2 regions of the Phormidesmis sp. 146-12 genome follow, and region 1 is predicted to be linked to the other one. Evidence: riboswitches for the same ligand, from Rfam matches in the RefSeq annotation. Region 1 holds a riboswitch; the other holds the start of a gene.
The links. A riboswitch is a leader RNA that binds a small molecule or an ion and turns the genes downstream of it on or off. The one in region 1 is predicted to bind cobalamin.

Region 1 (5,157 bases):
TTTCTATTCCTAGTAACGTAATGTCACTTTGAGTATGTTGGGCACAGGATTTTTTGCAACCGCTAAAGTGTAAATTAATCGGTCGATCGAGCGTAACTTTTCCTTGCAAATCTTCAACTAACGCGATCGCATCTTGCTTAGTTTCTGTCGCCGAAGACACGCAGCCAGCCTTACCCGAACAGGCGACGATCGCGCCCCAAAAACTTCTTTCTGACCAGTCCAGTCCCAACGCTTTTATCCCTTGCTGGAGTTGGGGAAGCGATTGCTCTCGGATTCCTAGAATCAGCACATTTTGCCAGGGCGTTAAGCGCAGTCCACCTGATCCAAATTGCTTCGATAGGTTAGCTAATCCTTTTAATTGAACTGCTTCTAATCGTCCCAGAGGCAGCACAAGTCCGACATAAAATAGTCCTGGTTGACGTTGAGCGTGAATTCCTAAATGCTGATAGGAAGGGGAAGATTTCTTTAATTTCGCCTCACAATCCTGAAACTTAAACGGCAAGCGCTGTTCTACTTTTTGTAAGTAAGATTCAACCCCAAACTCATGTAGAACGTCTCTCAATCGAGGCTTACGGCGATTAATTAGAGGGGTTAGATCGCAATAGACTTCAGTCAGCGCCAGTAAAGTTGGCAGAACTTGATCAGGTTGAATTGCTACACCCACATCTAGCGGTGAGGTTCCCCGGTCTCCCAAACTGAGGGCGAGATGAAACTGATTTTTAACCGCAGAAAAGGCAATATCGTTGGGTCGATCGCGCACCGAAACCGCTTCACCACCGTCAAAACAAACGCTAAATTTAGCCGACAAAATCGCAAATTCTGGATGAGCAATAATGGTTTGATTCCATTCAGAAACTAAAGGACGTACGTCGATCGCTGCCTGTCGATCGCTGCCCGCAGTCGGACTGCTCATAATGTTGCGAAGGGCATCCACTTCGGCGATCGGAGAAGCCAGTCCAATGGTTTGTAACTGCGTCAATGCCTCTGGCGAAATCTTGCTCTCACGGATTTGCACATTCGCTCGATTGGTCACATCCACAAAGCCGCCACCAAACTGATCTGCGAGATTGGCGATCGCTTCACACTGCTCAACATTGAGAACGCCGCCTGGAATCCGCAAGCGTGACAAAACGCCATCTGCGGCCGATGTGGCATAAAATAACCCTGGACAGGCAGTAGATTGGGACGATATCACTGAAACTCCTTCTCCGTGCGACGCAGAGAATCTCAAACAACATGCCTGATGACATTCCTAAAGTTGGCATTCTGACTTGGGCTTGCCCATTACAGTTGCGGCACAGTATCGGAATCTCACCGAACTTTCCCAACCCTAAACTTCAGTAACTTAGCATGAGAACGGATCGAGAATCCTGCATCCTTAACGTTTTGTCGGATTGATGGCGATGAGTTTGGACTTGGAGAAAAAGTGGCTGTCTGTGGTGGGAATTGGCGAAGACGGGCTGGCTGGATTGTCTGCGATCGCTCGTTCTCTCGTCGATCATGCAGAAATTTTGGTAGGGGGTGATCGACATTTGGCGATGATTTCAGAGAGCGATCAACGGGAGAAGATTGTCTGGGCGACTCCAATTCATCATTCTGTAGAAGAAATCATGCAGCGACGGGGACAGGCGATCTGTGTTTTGGCGAGTGGCGATCCGATGTGCTACGGCATTGGGGTGATGCTGACGCGCAAAATTCCTCTGGCAGAAATGACGATCGTTCCTGCTCCATCGACTTTTAGCCTGGCCTGTTCTCGTCTGGGATGGTCGCTGACTGAAGCTGAAACGCTGAGTCTGTGCAGTCGTCCGCTTGCATTACTGAATGCGTATCTCTATCCCGGTGCAAAGCTGCTAGTCTTGAGCGAAGGCAAACAAACGCCCGCGATCGTCGCCCGTCTACTCTCCGAAAAAGGCTTTGGAAACAGTTCTCTCACCGTTTTAGAGCGTTTGGGCGGCGCGAGAGAACGCATCCTTCAAAGCATCGCTTCCGACTGGAATCAGACCGAATTAGACGACTTGAACGCGATCGCCATTCAATGTGTCGCTGATTCTAAAACCGTTCCGCGCTCTCGAATTCCTGGACTACCGGATCACGCTTACCACCACGACGGACAATTGACCAAGCGAGAAGTTCGGGCGATCACCCTTTCAGCCCTCGCCCCCTTACCTGGCCAGCTTTTATGGGATGTTGGGGCTGGCTGTGGCTCGATCGCCATCGAATGGATGAGAAGTCACCCCCGCTGTCGGGCCATTGCGATCGAACGCTCCCGCACAAACTACATTGCTGACAACGCCAACGCATTAGGAACGCCAAATTTACAGATTTTAGAAGGCACCGCACCCAAAATTCTCACCGACCTTCCTCAACCCGATGCCATCTTTATCGGCGGTGGCGCAACCACAGAAGGACTGATCGAAACCTGCTGGTCAGCCCTGCGATCGGGCGGTCGTCTCGTCGCCAACGTCGTCACCCTCAAAGGCGAACAAAAGCTTTTTGAATGGCACGATCGCGTCGGCGGCGAATTCACCCGCATCTCCATTCAACGAGCAGCCCCGATCGGTCGTTTCCTCGGTTGGAAATCCCTCTCTCCCATCACCCAATGGGTCGCTCGCAAGCCGTGATGAGACAGAGACAGAAGACCAGAGACTAAAGTCCAACGTCTCCTCCCTCCTCACCCCTCACTCCTCACTCCTCATCTCCCATGCCCCGCACAGGTTACACCCTTCCCGTTTTCGCTGTCGCTGCCGCCAAAGCGGCCCTTCTACAGTTATTGAATTCAGACCCACCCTCGATCGTCTCTCTCGATCTATTGCCCGACCTGGCTGAAATTCCAATTTCTCAAGTCGCCAAACTGGATGAAGTCAGCGCGATCGCGATTACCCTCAGTGATCCGGGCGACAATTTGGATTTGACTCGCGACACGCCGATTTGGGCCTGGGTGAGGTTATCAGAACGGGGCAATCAACCTCCACTCATCCTACAGGCGGGCGAGGGATTGGGCAAAACGGCCGCAGGAGATCCCGCAATCTACAGCTATGCGCGACGGTTGTTTGATGCGAATCTATTGGCTCTGATTCCGAGCGATCGTACCCTGACAATTTCCATCATTCTCCCCGAAGGTCGTCAACTCGCGCAGCGTACTTCAAATGAAGCATTTGGCATTCTCGAAGGTTTATCTCTACTCGGAACGAGCGGTATCTCAAAACCATTCTCAGCCGCCGATCATTTAGAAGAATTTCGCGTTTCGCTTCGAGAGAAAGTGCAATCTCACTCCGATTTAATTTTTTGTATTGGCAGTAATGGTTTACAGGTAGCCGATCGCTTGGGGTTGGATGCGGGAGCGATCGTACAAACGGGTAACTGGATCGGTGCTTTGTTAGTCGAAGCCGGACTTCATAAAGCAACTTCGGTTCTACTATTGGGCTATCACGGTAAGCTGATCAAACTTGCAGGCGGCATCTTCAATACATCCAGTCATCTAGCCGACGCAAAACTTGAAATTCTCAGTGCTGCGGTAATTTCGGTAGGGGGTGATCTGGCTGCTGCTCAAGCGGTTCTTGAATGCAAAACGGCCGATGCTGCTCAAAAAAAACTCATGGAATTGAAGCTTTCAGACACAGTTTTTACAACGCTGGCGAGAAAGGTCAGTCAAAAATCAGAATCATACGTGAAAAAATACGCCAATGCGACGATGAACGTTCAGACGATTCTCTTCGATCGTCAAGGGCAAATCGTCGGTCAAGACTGGTGAAATCAGGAACCTGAGTTAGAGAGATCGAGTCATTCCAAGCAAAAGCGTGGAGGATCTGGGCAAATGACTTCTCAATGGCGATATTACCCTGCAATCTGTTTGGGGTCTCTGATAGGGTTGACGGTGCCGATCGCGCTCTTTATTTATCAAATGTCGCCGCTCAGAAATCCTACGCTTGTCCTTAACGGCACCTTGGCTAACCGACTCGACTTGGTGACTGAGAAGCAGTGGTTTCAAGGAGCGACTACTTTAGCAATGCTGATCGCGCTCAATCTGATGATCATGATTTGGCAGCATTTTCAGGATTACGCCCTCAAAAAACGTTGGCATCGTATGATTCGTCTCTTAAGTACGATCGCTTGTTTCCCGATTTGGATCGCACTCTTTAATCTAATTCATCAAGGGTTTGTGATGTATCTGCTCAATCAGAAAATTGTCTAATACCAAATCAACCAACAAATGATACTCATAAAAAATCAGTTAATTAACCGATTTCTATCTCTCAGATTTGAAAAGAACCTATCAGGGAAGCCGTTTCAAAGTCCCCCAAAATGGGGGATTTAGGGGGCGAGGATCTGTATCAGTAACTAGTGGATTTGGTATAAAGCTGGGTGAATGGTCGCTCAAAACTGGCAAAATTAAGAAACCTGAATCAGAACGATCGAGTCACTTCAATCAAAAGTTGGGCCTCTGTTCTGGCGCTACTCACTGATCTGGCAAAAACCTGAATTACTTGCTGACATGGAACTGCAAGCACATTGCTAATGCTCAAATGCAAAGAAAGTTAGCAGAGATCAGCTTAGATTTTGGCTACGAGTTACCGATTCTTTGTACACCCTATGAACTGCTTGGAGATTGATTATGTTTCACGATGAGATTGTCGAAGAGATTCACAGAATTCGTGAGGAGTACTCTCGTTCGTTCAATCATGATTTGAAAGCCATTTTTGCTGACCTGCAAAATCAGCAAGCGGAAAGCGGACAAGGGTGAGGGTGAAATTTCGGAGTTATTTAATCCACGATCCTTAGCCCTTACACCAAATTGATCTTTGAGGGCTACAGATCTGGGAGAGCAACCTAAATCCCCCACTTGTGGGGTCTGCCGTGTGCACACACGTCGATCGATCTGTCATTGCTGAGATCCTTCGCCCCCTAAATCCCCCAAAAATGGGGGACTTTGAGCCGTCGTCCTGGCTTTGAACTTTGGAAATCTTTCCTTTGTCAAAGTCCCCCAGTCTGGGGGATTTAGGGGGCTGAAGCCGCCTGAAACGAAGCGACAACGACTTGTGTGTACACGGTAGATTTGTGGGGTAGGGTTGACTCATTCTAGCCAAAGGGAAAGCCGGGCAACGCCTCCAACCTCCCTGTCACCCCGGTCAAGGTTTCTGTTGCAAAGTTCCTTATACC
Region 2 (5,157 bases), on a different contig from region 1:
GATGATATTTCTGCTGAGATTCGGATGCGCTGCTACGAGATCATGCTGGAACATTACTTTCCCAAAGATCGGGTAATTTTGGCGATCAATCCGTCTGCGATGCGTTACGCGGGCCCTCGTGAAGCGGTGTTTCATGCCATTCTCAGAAAGAATTATGGCTGTACTCACTTTATTGTGGGACGTGATCACGCTGGCGTTGGTGATTATTATGGCACTTATGATGCTCAGTATATTTTTGACGAATTTGATCCGCTGGCGTTGGGGATCACGCCGATGAAGTTTGAACATGCCTTCTACTGCAAACGCACCCAGGGAATGGCCACCAGCAAAACCAGCCCTAGCAGTCCTGATGAGCGAGTTCACCTCTCTGGCACCAAAGTGAGAGAAATGCTGCGCCGAGGAGAATTGCCCCCGCCCGAATTTTCTCGCCCCGAAGTGGCCGCAGAACTTGCACGAGCGATGAAGGTGCCGACGGAAGTTTGGGGAGATGGAATTTAGAAGAAGGGATGAGGGATGAGGGATGAGGGATGAGGAATGAGGGATGAGGGATGAGGAATGAGGGATGAGGAATGAAAGGGGGTTTTGTTAGGAGGCGGTTCTGGGTTCGATTTCGGTTGATGTTTGTCCTTGCTGAGTGAGTTGTAATTGGTTGTAGGGGCAATCCTCCGTGGTTGCTCAGGGCCATGATATGCACGAAGGTACTACCCTACACTAGATTTAGACTTCATCCCTCATCCCTCCTGTTACGCTGTTAGCAGGGCTGGAGCGTTGACATGAAACGACGATCGTTCTTACAACAGACGGGACTACTATTGGCAGGACTGGGCGGCCTGACGATCGCACCCGATCGCTATTCTCAAGTGCTGGCACAGCCTACAACTCGTCGATTGGCGCTGCTGGTAGGCATCAATCAATATCGGGGCGCAAGTCTCAATGGCTGTCTAACGGATGTCGAACTGCAACGAGAACTCTTGATTCATCGCTTTCGGTTTCATCCCTCGGATGTGTTGGTTTTGACCGATCAGCAGGCGACACGATCGCACATTGAGTCCGCCTTTACTCAACATTTGATCAATCAGGCTAAGTCGGGCGATGTGGTCGTTTTTCACTTTAGTGGCTATGGGAATTTGATCAATACGGGAACGACGATCGAAGAGTCACAAACTCAGCTAATCACCAGTGACGAACCCGCTTTTGATGAATCTGCGATCGGACTAACCGAAGAAACGCTGTTACTCTTGCTCAAATCATTGTCAACTGACCAGGTGACAACAGTTCTGGATGCAGGTTATGTCTATTCGGGTATGAACCTTTTAGGAAATTTGCGGGTGCGATCGCGTCCCAGTTTGCCGATGGCTCGATTAGATGATGCAGAATTGGCGTTTCAAGAACAACGTTTGGCGGCGTTGAGTCTGGATCGCGCTCAGGTGGGTGTACAGCGACGATCGGGTCAAATTCCAGGTGTAGTGTTGACGGCGGCAACTGCTTCCCAAACAGCCAGCGAAGCTCGATGGAATGGCTTTAGTGCGGGACTGTTTACTTATTATTTAACGCAACAACTCTGGCATTCAACGCCCGCGACAACCCTGCGATTTAGTCTGACTCAAACAGCCGAAGCGATCGGACGAGTGGATACTCAACAGCCCAATCTAGCAGGTCAGAAAAGCCGCGATCGTCCCTTAAAGCCTTATCACATTCAGTTATCCGATGCGGGGGCAGATGGAGTGATCACCGCGATCGAGGACACCGTTGCTCAAGTTTGGTTAGCAAGTTTACCCGCTCAACTCGAACAAGGCACCCAGGCTCTATTGACGGTTTCGACCGGGACTCGCCTCCAGATTTACGCCAAAGACGGGCTGACCGCAAAGGCAAAAATTCAAAGCGAAAATTCTGCGGCTCCCCTTCAGGTCGGGCAATGGGTACAAGAAGCGGTACGAATCATTCCTCACAATCTGGGGCTGACGGTGGCGATCGAGAGCAGCCTAGAGCGAATTGAACGAGTCGATGCGGTGAGTGCGTTTTCGGCGATTTCCTCCGTGTCAGCCGTGATTGCGGGGGAGCAGGCGGCGGATTTTTTGTTTGGTAAAGTGCGCGAGACGACTCAGGTGGCCGCTTTGCCGACCGCGCCGATCGCCGGGGTAGTGCCGCCTTCGGGGTATGGGTTGTTTTCGCAGGGGCAAGTGGCGATCGCCAACACCAATGGAGAATCGGGCGAAGCGGTCAAGCTAGCCGTCAAACGATTGGTGCCTCACCTGCAACGGTTACTCGCCGCAAAATTGTTGAATCTGACGGTAAATGCGCGATCGCAGACATTGGGAATTCAAGCAGAATTGATTGAGAAGTCTTCTTTAGAGCGGGTTTTGATCCAGCAAAAGACGGCTCGCGTTTCTCAAGGAATGGTTTCCAATGCAGGCGCTCAAGAAGGCAAACGCTTGACGCTGGCGATCGGCACCTCCCTGCAATATCGCCTCGAAAATCAGGGAGATCAGCCGCTTTATTTTGTGTTGTTGGGGTTGGATAATAGCGGTCAGTCGTTTGTGATTTGGGCAGATGAGGCGGCGGTTTCTCCCAAAACGGTGTTGACGGTGCCGACGCTGGAATGGACGGTTCGCAGTCCGATCGGGCTTGCCGAAACTCACCTAATTTGTAGCCGTGCGCCCTTTAGTGAAACTCAAAGCCTGGTGCAGTCGCCCTCACAGTCAGGAATTCGCTCTATTGAGCGACCTTTAGAAGTGGCCCAAGCGATTCTCAAAGACCTGCATCAAGCGAGTCAGAATGCTGAGAAGACGGTAGGCGCGATCGAAAGTTATCTGCTCGATATCAATGAGTGGGCGACCTTTCGGTTTGTCTATCAAGTTGTTTGACAAGTTGTTTGAGAAAAGTACTCATGTTCATTCAAAAAGTTTTGCGTGTTGTATTGCTGGTTCTATTCACGCTGCATTGTTGGGTCGATGCGCCCAGCGTTGTTTTAGCCGATACATCTGTGTATGAGAAGCGATTGCAGCATAGTTCTGATGGCATTGGTAAATTTTATCTCGATCGTGAAATTGCTCAGGTGATGGGCCACGAAGGTGCAGGTTGGTTAGAGCGTCCCCGACGATCGGGCGAAGAACAACCGCAAAAAGTGATCAGTGCCCTCGATCTCAAACCGACCGATGTGGTTGCCGATATTGGTGCAGGGACGGGTTATTTTAGCTTTCGGATTGCGCCTCGTCTGTCTCAGGGCAAGGTGTTTGCAGTAGACATTCAGCCCGAAATGATCGAGATTCTCAACGACCTCAAAGCCAAAAAACACATTGCCAACGTCGAGCCTATTTTGAGCAGTGTCACCAATCCCAATCTGCCCGAAAACAGTGTTGATGTGGCGTTGATGGTCGATGCATATCATGAATTTGAGTATCCCCAAGAGATGATGGCGGCGATCGTCAAGTCCTTAAAACCCGGAGGAAAAGTGGCGCTTGTTGAATATCGCGGTGAGAATCCTTTAATTTTGATCAAAGCGCTGCACAAAATGACGCAAGCACAAGTCAAAAAAGAAATGGCAGAAGTCGGATTAATCTATCAGGAAACTAGAAACGGTTTACCTCAGCAGCATTTAATGATCTTCGAGAAGCCAAAGTTAGCCTGACTGTCACTGAATAAATTGCTATGAGTCGTTCTTGTAGGCGCGGTTTGAACCGCCAGCCAGACTGTTGCGAAAACCGCAGTGTAACGATCGAGGCAAATTCCTTTCTAATTTGCTTTTGATCCAGTATGCTAAATTCCACGCATCGGTTCTGACGGGGAGCAGCCGTCGGAGGAAACAGGGAAAGTGTAGTGTAATTCTACCGCTGTCCCGCAACTGTAAGAGAGTTTTGATTCGTTCATCAATCTACTCTTGAGCCAGAATGCCTGCCGATCGCGCCCATCGTCTTATCTGCGAGGTACAGGATGAAGACACGTCGAAAATGGGTCAGCCTGGGATTGATGGCTGGCTTAAGTTGCTATCTTTTTCTAGCTTCAGCAAGTCCTGCTTACGCCATGCACATTTCAGAAGGGTTTTTGCCTGTATGGTGGGCAATCTTTTGGTGGGCGGTCGCGCTGCCGTTCTTTTTGCTGGGGCTACGATCGCTCACCCGCATCACTCAACAAAACCCCGAACTCAAGCTATTGCTGGCACTGTCTGGCGCATTCACCTTCGTCTTGTCAGCGCTCAAAATTCCTTCGGTGACGGGTAGCTGTTCTCACCCGACGGGGACTGGGCTGGGCGCAATTTTGTTTGGCCCTTCCGTGATGTCTGTGCTGGGGGGATTAATCTTGCTCTTTCAGGCGTTGTTGCTGGCGCATGGAGGCTTGACAACGCTGGGTGCAAATATGGTGTCGATGGCGATCGTGGGCCCTTACGTGGCCTATTTCACCTACCATCTTGTATTGCGAACTGGGTATCAAAAGGTTGCAATCTTTTTAGCCGCGGCGTTGGCAAATTTGATCACGTATCTGGTAACCGCCGTACAACTTGCATTAGCATTTCCTGCTGTGCAAGGTGGCTTTATTGCGTCATTTCTCAAGTTTGCAGGTATTTTTGCCATTACCCAAGTTCCCCTAGCCGTGACTGAAGGGTTGCTCACGGTACTAGTTTGGAACTGGCTACAGCATTATGGAGAACAAGAACTGCAAACCCTGAAAGCATTAAGAGAACCACAATAATGATGAATAAACGATCGAACTGGCTATTACTCATCGGCGTAGTTGTTTTATCGCTTGGCCCTTTGTTAGTTCTCCAGGGCAGAGAGTTTGGAGCAACCGACGGTCACAATTCAACTGCAATTCAAGAGATTCGACCGGACTACAAACCCTGGTTTCAGCCTGTGCTCAAGGATTCTGGCCCCGAAGTGCAAACTTTCTTATTTGCAGCTCAAGCGGCGATCGGGGCAGGCATCACAGGTTACATTCTGGGCTTATACAAAGGTCGATCGCAGCAGCGCAAGGATGATCAATAGCCTGTATTCTGCCAAACATGACCCTGCAAATTGATACGATCGCTTACACCAATCGACTACGCCACTTGCCACCGAGTCAAAAATTGCTGTTTGCGATCGTGCTTTTGTCGATTACCTATTGCACTTCTGCTCCCATACAGATCCTGATTACTGTTTGGGTGAGCATTTGGATTGTGGC

Region 2: it holds a riboswitch for cobalamin, as region 1 does, so the genes downstream of both, ACKFKF_RS14125 (energy-coupling factor ABC transporter permease) here and cobG (precorrin-3B synthase) in region 1, are expected to answer to the same signal.

The regions. Positions count from the first base shown of each region.
Region 1 covers NZ_JBJPHS010000020.1:6,955-12,111, forward strand. Annotated here, with positions in the region: gene cobG (precorrin-3B synthase) at 1-1,195, opposite strand, end outside; adenosylcobalamin-variant (AdoCbl-variant) riboswitch at 1,252-1,342, opposite strand; gene cbiE (precorrin-6y C5,15-methyltransferase (decarboxylating) subunit CbiE) at 1,404-2,621, shown strand; gene cbiD (cobalt-precorrin-5B (C(1))-methyltransferase CbiD) at 2,702-3,751, shown strand; gene ACKFKF_RS11295 (hypothetical protein) at 3,815-4,192, shown strand; gene ACKFKF_RS11300 (hypothetical protein) at 4,613-4,741, shown strand.
Region 2 covers NZ_JBJPHS010000029.1:13,422-18,578, forward strand. Annotated here, with positions in the region: gene sat (sulfate adenylyltransferase) at 1-498, shown strand, start outside; gene ACKFKF_RS14115 (caspase family protein) at 774-2,864, shown strand; gene ACKFKF_RS14120 (class I SAM-dependent methyltransferase) at 2,888-3,628, shown strand; cobalamin riboswitch at 3,755-3,913, shown strand; gene ACKFKF_RS14125 (energy-coupling factor ABC transporter permease) at 3,931-4,686, shown strand; gene ACKFKF_RS14130 (energy-coupling factor ABC transporter substrate-binding protein) at 4,689-4,979, shown strand; gene cbiQ (cobalt ECF transporter T component CbiQ) at 4,997-5,157, shown strand, end outside.